2 regions of the Streptococcus taoyuanensis genome follow, and region 1 is predicted to be linked to the other one. Evidence: predicted binding sites of a transcription regulator. Region 1 holds the regulator's gene; the other holds the start of a gene.

Region 1 (7,127 bases):
GTGCTAGATGTAGAGGATTATAAGACCTTGACCTTGGAAGACTTGGCCAATGGCATTTGCCAAGTGGACACAGCGAATTGGGCTGAACCTTGGGAAGTTTTGAAAGGCCGAATCTTAGAAGGTTTTGAAGCCATCGCCAAAGAAGTAGAAGAAAATGGTGGAGGCAATGCCTTGGTGGTCAGCCATAGTTGGACCATTCAGACCTTGGTCTGCTTGATCGAAGGAAAACCAAATCTCAATCTGCCTCTTTCAAACGGTAGTGTTACCCTTGTAGAATATGAAGATGGAAAATTGACGGTTAAGGGGGTTGGAGATAGCAGTTACCGTGAGGTAGGTGAAAGCTTGCAAGAATCCTAGTCCATCCTGAAAGGCTGACCCTTTGGTCATGCCTTTTCTTTCTCTCAAAACTTGTAAGAGCTTTCCTTCTTTCTTTTTGTAAAAAATGATATAATGAAAGAGATACATACGGAGGTAATAGAATGACAAAAACCAGATTATATATTGCTCGTCATGGAAAAACCATGTTTAATACCATTGGGCGAGCACAGGGCTGGTCAGACACTCCGCTGACAGAAGCAGGAGAGCGTGGGATTCGAGAATTAGGACTTGGTCTCAAGGAAGCTGGGCTTTCTTTTGAAGAGGCTGTTTCGAGTGATTCTGGACGCACCATTCAAACCATGGGAATTATTCTTCAAGAACTCGGTCTGACAGGGAAAATCCCTTATCGTTATGACAAACGGATCCGCGAGTGGTGTTTTGGTAGTTTTGACGGTGCTTATGATGGTGATCTCTTCATGGGGGTCTTACCTCGTGTCTTTAAGGTCGATGATTTCCATCAGTTGAGCCTAATGGAGTTAGCAGAAGGAATCGTCGAAGTGGATACCACTGGATGGGCTGAATCCTGGGGAGCCTTGAGTAGTCGGATCAAAGAAGGTTTTGAAGCCATCGCAAAAGAGGTCGAAGCAGCTGGCGGCGGCAATGCTATTGTGGTTAGCCATGGTATGACCATTACGACCTTGATTTATCTCATTGATCCAAAAGCAGTCGAAGAATTGGTCTTGGACAACGGAAGCGTGACAGTTTTGGCCTATGAGGATGGTGCTTTCAGTATTGAAAAGATTGGGGATCTATCTTATCGTAAGGTTGGAGCAAAACTTCTAGAGGGTGGCCATGACGAATAAGTATAGACGCGCAAGAAAAAAACGTAAGAAGTGGTGGCCTTACCTATTGAGTTTCTTTCTTCTTGTGGTCCTTGGATCAGGAATTGGTGCTTACTTAGCGAAACCAAGCTTGTTTTCAGGGCTTCAGTTTTGGAAGGCTAAAAAAACAGCTGTAACGACTCCCTCTTCTTCTAAGAAAAAGAAAGAAAAATCAGATTTACCAGCCGTTTCGACCAAAGACTGGCAGTTGATCTTGGTCAATCGTGACAATGTGAAGCCAGAGCTGAACCCACAATTGACAGATGTAGATGCTATCAAAGTGGATAGTCGGATTGTAGAACCAACTCGTCAATTCTTAGAAGCAGCTCGCAAAATTGCCCCAGAAGAAACCTTGATATCAGGCTATCGAAGTGTGGCCGAGCAAACAGAGCTCTATAATGAGCGTGTTGCGCAACTAGAGGCTAGCGGCCTTTCGCACGAAGAAGCTGAAAAGCAGGTGCAGACCCAGGTACAGGTCCCTGGTGCGAGTGAACACCAGACAGGACTTGCGATTGATATGAGTGTCGAAGCTGGTCAAAGTGATGAGTTGGGCTTGCAGTTGGCTGCCATCGCACCGCAATATGGCTTTGTTCTTCGCTACCCAGATGGGAAGAGCAACATCACGGGTGTGAACTTTGAGAATTGGCATTTCCGTTATGTTGGCGTAGAAAATGCTCAGTATATGGCCAAGCATCAGCTAGTATTGGAAGAATATATTCAGCTATTGAAAAAAGCTGGCAAATAAGAGGAGATTCACTTCTCTAGGTCTTAAGAATGATTTTTAGCACTCTTGAAAAAAGAGTGCTAATTTTTTGGATTTTTCTCTTGACTTTCTTTTGGATGGGTGTATAATAGAATCATGGTTTAGCACTTGAGTGTTCAGAGTGCTAAAAATGAAAGAGAGGTGAGGTCATGGTTACAGAACGTCAAAATGAGATTCTTAATCTTGTTGTCGATATCTTTACCAAGACCCACGAACCAGTCGGTTCAAAAGCACTGCAAGATGTTATTCAATCCAGTAGTGCGACCATCCGAAACGACATGGCTGCCCTCGAAAAGCAAGGCTTACTAGAAAAAGCCCACACTTCGAGTGGACGGCTGCCTAGCCGAGCTGGTTTCCAATATTTTGTTCAGAACTCGCTTGATCTAGAGCTGATTGATGAGCAAGATGTCTACCAGGTGGTGAAAGCCTTTGATTTCGAAGCCTTTAAGTTAGACGATATCTTGGATGCTACGGCCAAGTTACTAGCCCAGATGACGGGTTACACCGCAGTGATTCAGGATGTTGAACCGACACGTCAGCGCTTGACTGGTTTTGAAATTGTTCCATTATCCAATCACGATGCCTTAGCAGTTCTGACCTTGGATGAATCAAAGCCTGTCACCGTCCAGTTTGCCATTCCAAAGAATTTCTTAACCAGTGACTTGGAAATCTTCCATCAGCTGGTTCAAGAACGCTTCATTGGAAATACAGTTTTGGATATCCACTACCGCTTGCGGACGGAGATTCCACAGATTGTACAGCGCTATTTCAAGACGACAGACAATGTGCTGGATCTCTTTGATTACGTCTTCTCGCAACTGTTTCAAGAACTGGTCTTTGTAGAAGGAAAGGTTTCATCATTAACCTACGCCGATCTTCAGACCTATCAGTTCTTAGACAATCCCCAACATGTGGCCTTGGAGTTGCGAGGGGGAATGCCAGAAGACCAAATGACCCAGATCCTGGTTGCGGAATCCCAAGAGAAGGCCTTGAAAAATGTGACAGTGATTAGTCACAAGTTCTTAGTTCCTTATCGTGGGATGGCCCTCATGCATGTGATCGGTCCCGTAGAGATGGACTACAGGCGTGTGATAAGCCTGGTCAATGTTATCGGCCGAGTACTGGTCATGAAGTTGACGGATTACTACCGTTACCTCAATAGCAACCATTATGAAGTAAATTAAGACTAAATGAAAGGGGTGTATGCCTTGACAGAAGATATCAAAAAAGAAGACGTGAAAGAAGAGGAAGTTGCCCAAACAACTGAAGAAGTTGTAGAGGAAAGCAACCAACCTTCTGAGTTAGAAGAAGCACAAGCGCGTGCCGAAGAATTTGAAAACAAATACCTTCGTGCTCATGCAGAAATGCAAAACATTCAGCGCCGTGCTAATGAAGAACGTCAACAATTACAAAAATACCGTAGCCAAGATTTGGCAAAAGCGATCTTACCATCACTGGACAACCTCGAACGCGCCCTTGCCGTCGAAGGATTGACAGATGATGTGAAGAAGGGCTTGGAAATGGTCCAAGAAAGTTTGGTACATGCTCTGAAAGAAGAAGGAATCGAAGAAATTCCAGCGGACGGAGCCTTTGACCATAACTACCACATGGCCATCCAAACCTTACCTGCAGATGACGAACATCCAGCAGACACTATCGCACAAGTCTTCCAAAAAGGCTACAAACTCCATGACCGCATCCTTCGCCCAGCCATGGTAGTGGTTTATAACTAGGCTGTCTTGTCCGAAACGACACTAAACTATGAAAGAAAGATAAGACGCAAGCCGGAGGCTTGCAAGGAATATATTTCCCGCCGTGGTGAAAGTTTCAGTAGCTTGTGCTACTGAAACAGGGGATTTTTGAGACAGTAGGCTCAAAAATAAGTGATGAAATCCCGAAGGGAGTTGCTCACGTCCCCACCACTTAAGGGAAATATCAAAAAGAAAAAAAGAGAAAAAACAACGAGGAGAAAAACATATGTCTAAAATTATCGGTATTGACTTAGGTACAACAAACTCAGCAGTAGCAGTTCTTGAAGGAACTGAATCAAAAATCATCGCAAACCCAGAAGGAAACCGCACAACTCCATCTGTTGTGTCATTCAAAAACGGTGAAATCATCGTTGGTGACGCTGCAAAACGTCAAGCAGTCACAAACCCAGATACCATCATCTCTATCAAATCTAAGATGGGTACTTCTGAAAAAGTTTCTGCAAACGGTAAAGAATACACACCACAAGAAATTTCAGCTATGATTCTTCAATACTTGAAAGGTTACGCTGAAGATTACCTTGGTGAAAAAGTAACGAAAGCAGTTATCACAGTTCCTGCTTACTTCAACGATGCACAACGTCAAGCAACTAAAGACGCTGGTAAAATCGCTGGTCTTGAAGTAGAACGTATCGTCAACGAACCAACAGCAGCAGCCCTTGCTTATGGTTTGGATAAGACTGATAAAGAAGAAAAAATCTTGGTATTCGACCTTGGTGGTGGTACATTCGACGTATCTATCCTTGAATTGGGTGATGGTGTCTTTGATGTATTGGCAACTGCAGGGGATAACAAACTCGGTGGTGACGACTTTGACCAAAAAATCATCGACTACATGGTTGAAGAATTCAAGAAAGAAAATGGTATCGACTTGTCAACAGACAAGATGGCGCTTCAACGTTTGAAAGATGCAGCTGAAAAAGCGAAGAAAGACCTTTCTGGTGTGACTTCAACTCAAATCAGCTTGCCATTCATCACTGCAGGCGCTGCTGGACCTCTTCACTTGGAAATGACCTTGACTCGTGCGAAATTCGATGATTTGACTCGTGACCTTGTAGAACGTACGAAAACTCCAGTTCGCCAAGCCCTTTCAGATGCAGGTTTGAGCTTGTCAGATATCGACGAAGTCATCCTTGTCGGTGGTTCAACTCGTATCCCTGCCGTTGTAGAAGCTGTTAAAGCTGAAACTGGTAAAGAACCAAACAAATCAGTGAACCCTGACGAAGTAGTGGCTATGGGTGCTGCTATCCAAGGTGGTGTGATCACTGGTGACGTCAAAGACGTTGTCCTTCTTGACGTAACGCCATTGTCACTTGGTATCGAAACAATGGGTGGAGTCTTCACAAAACTCATCGACCGCAACACAACAATTCCAACATCTAAATCACAAGTCTTCTCAACTGCAGCAGATAACCAACCAGCCGTTGATATCCACGTTCTTCAAGGGGAACGCCCAATGGCAGCAGATAACAAGACTCTGGGACGTTTCCAATTGACTGATATCCCAGCTGCACCTCGTGGAATTCCTCAAATCGAAGTAACTTTCGACATCGACAAGAACGGTATCGTATCTGTTAAGGCGAAAGACCTTGGAACTCAAAAAGAACAAACGATCGTTATCCAATCAAACTCAGGTTTGACAGATGAAGAAATCGACCGCATGATGAAAGATGCAGAAGCTAACGCTGAAGCAGATAAGAAACGTAAAGAAGAAGTAGACCTTCGTAACGAAGTAGACCAAGCTATCTTTGCGACTGAAAAGACAATCAAGGAAACTGAAGGCAAAGGCTTTGATGCAGAACGTGACGCGGCTCAAGCAGGACTTGATGATCTTAAGAAAGCTCAAGAATCAGGTAACCTTGAAGAAATGAAAGCAAAACTTGAAGCCTTGAACGAAAAAGCACAAGCATTGGCTGTTAAACTCTACGAACAAGCTGCAGCAGCGCAACAAGCCCAAGCAGGAGCAGAAGGCGCACAAGCAGCAGGAAACGCAGGCGATGACGTCGTAGACGGAGAGTTTACGGAGAAGTAAAACAATCCAGTGGATTGTTTTAGCGGAACCTCCTGAAATAAAGAAAGGTTCCGAGATTTGAGGATTCCTTTAAGCCGAAACTCAATTCAGCCTAACTAGTAAATGATAAAAAGAAATCCAGAGGTTGCAACCCAGCCTCTGTTTTTCGGTAAAATAGAGGATGTTGCGTATGAAAAAAGTACTTTGTTTGATTTATCCTAATTTTTCTCTTTATGAGATAACTGCTTTAACGAGTACTTTAGCTCTGTCTTTTGATGTTACGATTGATTATGCTGCTTCAGATCATTCGATGGTGGTCTCTGAGGATGGCTTACCCTGTCAACCAACGAAAACACTAGATCAAATCCGTATTGAAGAGTATTCTTGCGTGATTTTGCCCGGGATGGTCAACATAGGACCTGCCCTACAGGATGGAAAATTGATTTCGTTCTTGAGGGACCTTGGTGAGCAAGATATCCTCGTTGCAGCCATTTCTTCAGCGCCTCTTTTATTAGCGAAAGCAGGTCTGTTGAAGGACACGAAATATACAGGTGGAATTTGGCAAAACTTCTTTGACTATTTTGAGTTTCTTCCACGTGAAAATTTCCAACCCAAACTGGTTGTGCAAGATAAACAAATCATTACGGCTATCGGTTTTGCCCATCAAGAGTTTGCAAGAAAAGTGATTCTAAGTTTAGGCTTGGCAGAGAATACGGACAACTATTTTAAAGAACGAAACGACTACTCAGAAGAGGATTTGATATTTACTCTATCGGACCAAGACTTTGATCAAGTGAAGCGAAGTATAGAAAACAGCCTCTAAAGATTTACATGAAAATTATAGAAAGGAACAAAGAGCGTTCGGGGAATTGAACTCGAGCGGAAAGCTTGGAAATTAGATAAACCGCCTAAGAAATCAGGATTTCTTGTCGGTTTCCTAAATTTCAGTCGCTTTCTGTTCGCTCTTAGTATCTTGTATGAACAATACTGAATTTTATGACCGTTTGGGCGTTTCAAAGAATGCATCTCAAGATGAGATCAAGAAAGCCTATCGGAAATTATCTAAAAAATATCACCCAGATATCAACAAGGAGCCTGGTGCTGAGGAAAAGTACAAGGAAGTTCAAGAAGCTTATGAGACTTTGAGTGACGAGCAAAAACGGGCTGCTTATGACCAATATGGTGCTGCAGGTGCCAATGGTGGCTTCGGTGGCGGAGCAGGTGGTTTTGGTGGCTTTGATGGTGCTGGTTTTGGTGGCTTTGAAGATATCTTCTCTAGCTTCTTTGGTGGTGGTGCAAGTCGTAATCCAAATGCACCTCGTCAAGGGGATGACCTCCAATACCGCGTCAATCTCAAGTTTGAAGAAGCGATTTTTGGTGCGGAA
Region 2 (7,127 bases), on a different contig from region 1:
CAAGATCGTCTGTAATGACTGTACCACCTGTCAAGATGGCAATGTCTTCTAACATGGCTTTGCGGCGATCACCAAATCCTGGTGCCTTGACAGCTACGACATTAAAGGTACCGCGGATCTTGTTCAAGACAAGTGTTGGAAGAGCTTCGCCATCGACATCATCTGCGATGATCAAGAGTGGACGGTTGCTTTGAAGAATACTTTCCAACAATGGCAAGATTTCTTGGATATTTGAAATCTTCTTGTCAGTGATCAAAATGTATGGATTTTCAAGGTCAGCCACCATTTTTTCATTGTCAGTGACCATATATTGTGAGAGGTAACCACGGTCAAACTGCATGCCTTCAACGACTTCCAGTTCTGTTTCCATTCCACGTGACTCTTCAATCGTGATAACCCCATCTTTGCCAACTTTTTCCATGGCTTCAGAGATGTACTCACCGACTTTTTCAGAACGAGAAGACACAGCAGCTACTTGAGCAATCGCTTCCTTACTCGATACTGGAATCGCATTGTTTTTCAAAGCTTCTACCGCTGTTGCAACAGCGGTCTCAATCCCACGGCGGATGCCAATTGGGTTAGCACCTGCAGTGACGTTTTTGATCCCTTCACGGACGATAGCTTGAGTCAAGACCGTTGCGGTCGTTGTACCGTCACCTGCGATATCATTGGTCTTAGAAGCCACTTCTGACACCAATTTAGCACCCATATTTTCAAAATGGTCTTCCAATTCGATTTCTTTTGCGATAGTCACCCCATCATTTGTGATCAAAGGTGAACCAAATGATTTTTCAAGAACCACATTGCGTCCTTTAGGGCCCAACGTAACTTTCACTGTATCTGCTAAGACATCGACACCACGGACCATTGCAGAACGTGCATCAGATGAAAATTTAATATCTTTTGCCATTTCTCTTACCTCTTTCTTCTCTTACTCTACAATTGCAAGAATGTTTGATGTTCCAACGATGGTATAGGTTTCTTCCCCATCTTTCACTTCAATTCCTGCATGGCTTTCAACCAAAACGTGGTCTCCTGCTTTTACAGCTGGAGCAATGAGTTCACCACTTAGGGTACGCACACCTTCACCAACGGCCACTACTTCAGCTGTTTTTGTATCGGCCTTGCTCGCACCTGCGAGGACAAAACCTCCAACAGTCTGTTCTTTTTCTTCTACTTTTAAGACCACACGGTCTCCTAATGGTTTTAACATGTTCATTCCTCCATACGTGTTTTTAGCACTCTCTATACGTAAGTGCTAACCTATGTTTCTATTGTATCACTTGGTCAGAAATAGTCAAGAAAAAAACACCTCAAAAATAGATGAGATGTTTCTAAAATATCAATTTAAAATTGTCAATTTTTGATTGAAATCATCGATCACTTTTTGAAGATTGATCCGCCCGCGGTAGATGCCATATCCAAAAACGATCATGCCTAAAATTCCAACCAAGGCTAGTAAAATCCCGAGGATCAAGAGTGGGAGGAAACTTTTGTGAAAGAGATAGATCAATACCACACCAATACTGGCAATGATAAAGAGTAAGCTGAACCAACGACCAAGGTTTTCAAGCATGTGGCGTTGGTAGTTGATTTCTGTTTCATATCCATTGACAAGTTCTTGTTTTGTAACCATGGGATTCCTCCTCATAAAAATTGAGAATGAAGTGCAAGTAAAGGAGGTCCATTCACTTCATTCTCAAAAACTCCTACTAGCAAATTCGTTTTTTCTTTTCCTTAGTATTTAAGATGTGGATCAAAGATACCAAGGGCAACACCGATCAAAGCAACTACAACGAGAAGTAACATAACTTTGTTTGGTGAAATTTTTTTCTTAGACATCAACCACCAGCAAAGAGTGATGAAGGCTGCTGTCAAGAGACCTGGATAAACACCATCGATCTTTTCTTGGATGTTCAAGAAGACTTTTCCTTCAGCGTTCTTGAATTGAAGGGCTGTTGTAACAGATACCCAAGTAGCTGCTACGGCACCGATAACCATACCACCGACAACGCTGATCGCTTTACGAAGAGCTTGTCCTTTTGGTCCTACAAGAAATTCAACGGCTTTATCCCCTAATTGGTAACCTTTGAAGAAGGCAAAGCGCATACCAAAGTAGACTAAGAGGTTCCATACGACGATGTAGAAGAGAGCACCAGCGACGTTACCACCTTTAGAAAGTCCAAGGGCAATCCCCAAGAGAACTGGGATCAAGGTACCAACAACCAATGAGTCACCAATACCAGCAATTGGTCCCATCAAACCGGCACGCATACCGTTGATGGTTTCGCCATCTACTGCATCTCCGTTTGCACGTGCTTCTTCCAAACCAGCTGTGATCCCTACAACAAGAGATCCAAGTTGTGGTTCAGTGTTGAAGAAGGCCGTATAGGTTTGCATAGCATCCTTTTGTTCTTCTTTTGTGTCATACATTTCTTCTACGATTGGAAGCATAGAAGTCAAGTACCCGAAAGTTTGCATATGTTCTTGAGAGAAACAAGTCAAATGACCATAATACCAATGATGGAATGCTTTTGCTAATGTTTTCTTTGAAATTTTCTTTCTATCAGCCATTTTAAATATCCTCCTCATCATCGTCTAGATCCACCACTCCGGCTGGAGCAGCTTTCATCGATTTGATCACTTCAAGTTCATAGTAGATTACTGCAAAGATTAATGAAACAACGGCACTGGATACCAAGTTCAATCCGAGAGATTTTGCCAAGGTAAATCCAACAAAGAATGGAATGAAGTCAGTTGCTTCTGTAACAATTTGTTTCAACAAGATGGCAATACCGACACATGGGAGAAGAGCACCGACTGTAAAGAGGGCTTTCATCCAGTAACCATCCATAGGAAGGTATTGTTTCATCAAATCAACCATGTTTTCACCGTATTTGGTGATAATCATTGTTGGAAGGAAAGAGAAGAGGAAGTGAGAGATCCAAGGGTAAACCCAGTCAACTGCGTAGAGTTTTTTGAAGTTTCCTTCTTCAACGGCTTTCCAACCAATGTGTTGCCATACCAAGTTCATAGTAGCGGTACCGTAGAAAAGAACGGTACCGATTGTCCCAACGGCTGCACCGATTGGAGCTGCAGCTGCGGCGATTCCTGCTTCATCTGTGATGTTATTGGCATGCACAAACAAGATAGCAAGAGGAACACCGATGTAAGAGATGGCACGCACATCGGCAGATACGGTACCACCAGGTGTTACCAAGGCGATATAAACGACTTGAAGGGCAACCCCGACCATAATACCAGTTGTCACATCTCCAAGAATTAAACCTGAAATCAACCCACCGATCAAAGGACGACCGAGTGTATAGTTCCCGATACTGGAACCTCCCATACCAGGCATTGAAGACAAGCTGGCGAAAATACCAAGCAAGATTGCTTGAATCCATGAAATTGTCATAACAAACGCTCCTTTTGTTTGTAAATTTATTTACCTAACAGATAAGACTGTTAGTTTTAAAAACCAAATTTTGATTTGAAATCATCCCAATAACCGATGGAAACATCTGGCAACAATTGGAATTTCACCTTGTAGCCTGCTGCTTGAATGGCTTGGAAGGCTTCTGCTTCTTCCTGAGTGATGGATTGGTTATTCCCCAATTTCACAGCTCCAGGACGATCATTTGCAGGGCCAACAATGATTTCTTTGACATCACCTGGGACAAACCCTTGGTCGACCAAAATTTCCTTCATATCGATTGGATTTTTGGTGATCAAGAAGTAACGACTATCTGATTCTGTTACTTTTGCTGATTTTTCTTTAAAGGCTTCCTTTGTCCATACAAAGGTTTTCTTGTCTGATGCGCCTTTGTAAGCTTGGATCAAAACCTTGTTTGATGCTGCTGCATCATTTACGGCAATCAAACCATCACATGGTTTTTCCTTTGCCCAGCGTGTGACTGTTTGACCGTGAATCATGCGGTCATCAATCCGTACAAATGTTACTACCATAAGGTACCTCCCTATTAAATATCGTCATCATCTTCTTCAGCACCAGTGGCTGAAACTTCAAAAGGCTGTAGTGCAGATCGTGCTTCTGATAAGATGGTAGCTGACAAATCGTCTCCATCCAACACATCCTTCATCACAACTGCCGTCAAGGCCATGGTGAGGTTCATCCCACCAAGGATCAAGGCACCATCGAGCTTTCCAGCTTCTTCTAGAACCGTGGCTGCAGTGGTTAATGGACTACCACCTACGATATCTGCCAAGACCAAAACAGAATCATCAGCTGTCAATCCTGAAATGCTCTCTCTGAAATCAACTGCGAAGTCATCGACTGATTTTCCTTCTTTGAGTCCAACTGCGATGACCTGATCCAACTTGTCACCAGCAAACATGGCTAGTGATGTTTTTAGACCTTCTGCCAGTCCACCATGACTGACCAAAATGAGGTATTTCATTTTGCTACGCCTCCTTTATTTGACTCTATTGTAGACTATTTGAAAGCGCTTTTACATTGTCAAATGTCACATTCCCAATATGACATTTAGCAATAAAAAAATGACATCTGTCACTTGACAAAATGCCATCTTATTTTACTCTAAACTCCTACCTGTAGACTACTTTCAATCTCCCTCTGAATTTGAGGCAAGCGGTTCTCAACATCTTGATCGCGCAAGGCATTGCCAATCAAGTAATCTAACTTTTCTAACAGCTCTTTTGAGACATTTTTCGGGCTACTTTCAACAGCTTGTTCCATGATGCGGTTCAAGGTCTGATTGGTCAAGGAATCCGTCCCAAAATCATCTACCTGCAGAAGGTCTTTACTAGAGCGACTCTTGACTACCTGTGGCATGACAGAGATCCCTTGGGATTGGGCAAAGAGGGTTTGTTGAATGTCTGGATCCTCTGTCAAAACTTGCATCAGTTCCCAAGCCAACTTGGAATGAGAACTTCGAGCTGACATAGCAAAAGAAGTCGTCGTGACCAAGGTTGCCTTGGTCGTTTTTGACTTAGCCGGCATCGGGATACAGGTCCAAGTGAAGTTTGAATATTTAGAAACGTGGTAGGGATAAGGTTTATAGGTCCGATATTGGGCCAAGGTCATGGGATAGAAGGCGACTTTCCCCTGGTCAAAATCTTTAGAACTCACCTTGTAATTTTTATTTAGATCTTCCAATTTTTGCAGAAAAGTCAGAGACTCTTTCACTTCTGGAGCTGTCAGCTTGAGCATGCCACCCTGGAAGAGATGACCTCCATTTGCCGCTAAGGCTTCTTTCCAGGTGTATTCTGTACTTCCAAATTGGTCCAATTGCCCATCCCCATTGGTATCCTTGGTTAGTTTCTTGCAAATCGTATAGAACTCTTCAAGGGTCCAACCTTTTTTGGGAACCGCGATGCCTTCTTTATCCAAGAGATCTTTATTGACACACATCAAAATCGGATTGCTTTCATAAGGTAAGGCATAGGTTTGCCCCTGATAGACACCGGATTCAAATGCAACGGGATAAAAGGCAGCTTGATCTTTTCGATCCATATAGCCGTTTAACTTTTCTAATACGCCTCGCGCTGCTAATAAGGTAAGATCTTGCTCAGAGACCATAAACACATCTGGCGTCTTTCCTGAGACAATCTTTTCAGAGAGCCAGTCTGAATAATCTGACTGCGGAATCCCGTTTTCATACTCTACACGGACGTGGGGATGGGATTTTTCAAATTTTTGAATCGCACGATCCAAGGCATGGGAACGTTGACTGGTCGGCACATCCCAGCTAGAACCTGCATAAACGCCGATATGGAGTACGGTCGGTTGCTGTTTCCACCAATAAAAACCTGCGCTCACACAGAGCACAACAAGGAGACCAATCCCCCAACAAAGATGCTTTCGCTTCAATTTCATTCTGTATTTCCTTTAGAAAAATCACGTCTCGTCACTCCTGTTTGGACTGACCAGATCGCTAATTGCGTTCGATCTCGTAGGTTTAATTTCGCCAAAATCGTTGATAAGTAATTGCGCACGGTTCCTTCTGACAAGAAAAGTTTGGCCGCAATTTCTTTATTGGACTCCCCATAGCCGACTTCTTGAATAATGCGCCATTCCGTCGTGCTCAAATCCTTGACATTGTCCTCATCTACAGCAATAGAGAAGTTGGTTTTGGCCATTTGTGAGAAAATTTGAAAGACTTTACTAGCGATATTCGGGTTGATCATGGCTCCGCCTTGATGCACCACCTTAATCGCTTCATAGAGTTCCTCTGTCGAGGCTCCCTTTAAAAGATAACCTGAAGCACCATACTTGAGCGCACTATAGATAAATTCATCATCATCAAAGGTCGTTAAAATAATAATTTTGATATCCGGATAGTGCTCTTTGACTTCTTTTGTCGCCAAAACCCCATCCATGCCTGGCATCCGAATATCCATTAAGATCAGGTCAGGATGTGTCTGTGGAATGCTCGACAAGACATGATTCCCATCTTCCACTGTGGCCACCACTTCGATATCGGGGTGGGCTGACAAAATAATTTTCAGAGATTCTCGAATCAAGGCCTGGTCATCTGCCACCATTACTTTTATCACCATCTCTATCTCCCTTCTTTATATTTCGGTAAACTGACGCGCGTGAAAAATCCATCGCGACTTTCAAATTGAAGCTGTCCTCCTAGGATGGAAATGCGCTCCATCATCTGCTTGAGCCCATAGCCATAGGTCAAGGTTTCAAACCCAACCCCATTGTCCTGCAACTCGATCAGGTAATCTTCTTCATCCTCAAAAAAATGAAGGCTCAATCGACTGGCATGACCGTGGCGAACCGCATTGGTCATAGACTCTTGGATCACACGAAAGATCGTATCTTCAATCATGACGTCCATATCAACATCGACCCATTCATAGTGTAAATCAACCTGCAAGTTGGAAAGCGTCTGGTACTCGCGGATCATCTTTTCTAATGCATCTTTGAGGGTTCGTCCCTCAAGGGCACCTGGACGGAGGCGGTTGAGAGAGCCCCTCACATCCTGGATTCCTTCACGAACCACTTCTGATACGCTTTTTACCTGCTCTTTTGCCCGATTGGGATCGATATCAATCAAGACTCCGACAGCATCTAAACCTGCCGAGATCCCTGTTAGCGCGTGTCCCAAGGTATCGTGAATCTCCCGAGCAAT

Evidence for each region. The regulator HrcA, encoded in region 1, represses chaperone genes, less so after heat shock. The targets are predictions, from matches to a motif close to TTAGCACTCNNNNNNNNNGAGTGCTAA.
Region 2: the regulator HrcA is predicted to act here: its motif matches at 1,236-1,262, upstream of groES (co-chaperone GroES).

The regions. Positions count from the first base shown of each region.
Region 1 covers NZ_JARQVW010000023.1:2,220-9,346, forward strand. The annotation lists gene P5Y91_RS10260 (histidine phosphatase family protein) at 1-357, shown strand, start outside; gene P5Y91_RS10265 (histidine phosphatase family protein) at 480-1,181, shown strand; gene P5Y91_RS10270 (M15 family metallopeptidase) at 1,171-1,944, shown strand; gene hrcA (heat-inducible transcriptional repressor HrcA) at 2,112-3,146, shown strand; gene grpE (nucleotide exchange factor GrpE) at 3,171-3,695, shown strand; gene dnaK (molecular chaperone DnaK) at 3,940-5,763, shown strand; gene P5Y91_RS10290 (DJ-1/PfpI family protein) at 5,933-6,565, shown strand; gene dnaJ (molecular chaperone DnaJ) at 6,720-7,127, shown strand, end outside.
Region 2 covers NZ_JARQVW010000010.1:60,051-67,177, reverse strand. The annotation lists gene groL (chaperonin GroEL) at 1-910, opposite strand, end outside; gene groES (co-chaperone GroES) at 932-1,213, opposite strand; gene P5Y91_RS07335 (hypothetical protein) at 1,343-1,636, opposite strand; gene P5Y91_RS07330 (PTS system mannose/fructose/sorbose family transporter subunit IID) at 1,738-2,592, opposite strand; gene P5Y91_RS07325 (PTS mannose/fructose/sorbose/N-acetylgalactosamine transporter subunit IIC) at 2,576-3,418, opposite strand; gene P5Y91_RS07320 (PTS sugar transporter subunit IIB) at 3,475-3,969, opposite strand; gene P5Y91_RS07315 (PTS sugar transporter subunit IIA) at 3,984-4,421, opposite strand; gene P5Y91_RS07310 (ABC transporter substrate-binding protein) at 4,562-5,860, opposite strand; gene P5Y91_RS07305 (response regulator transcription factor) at 5,857-6,540, opposite strand; gene P5Y91_RS07300 (sensor histidine kinase) at 6,546-7,127, opposite strand, start outside.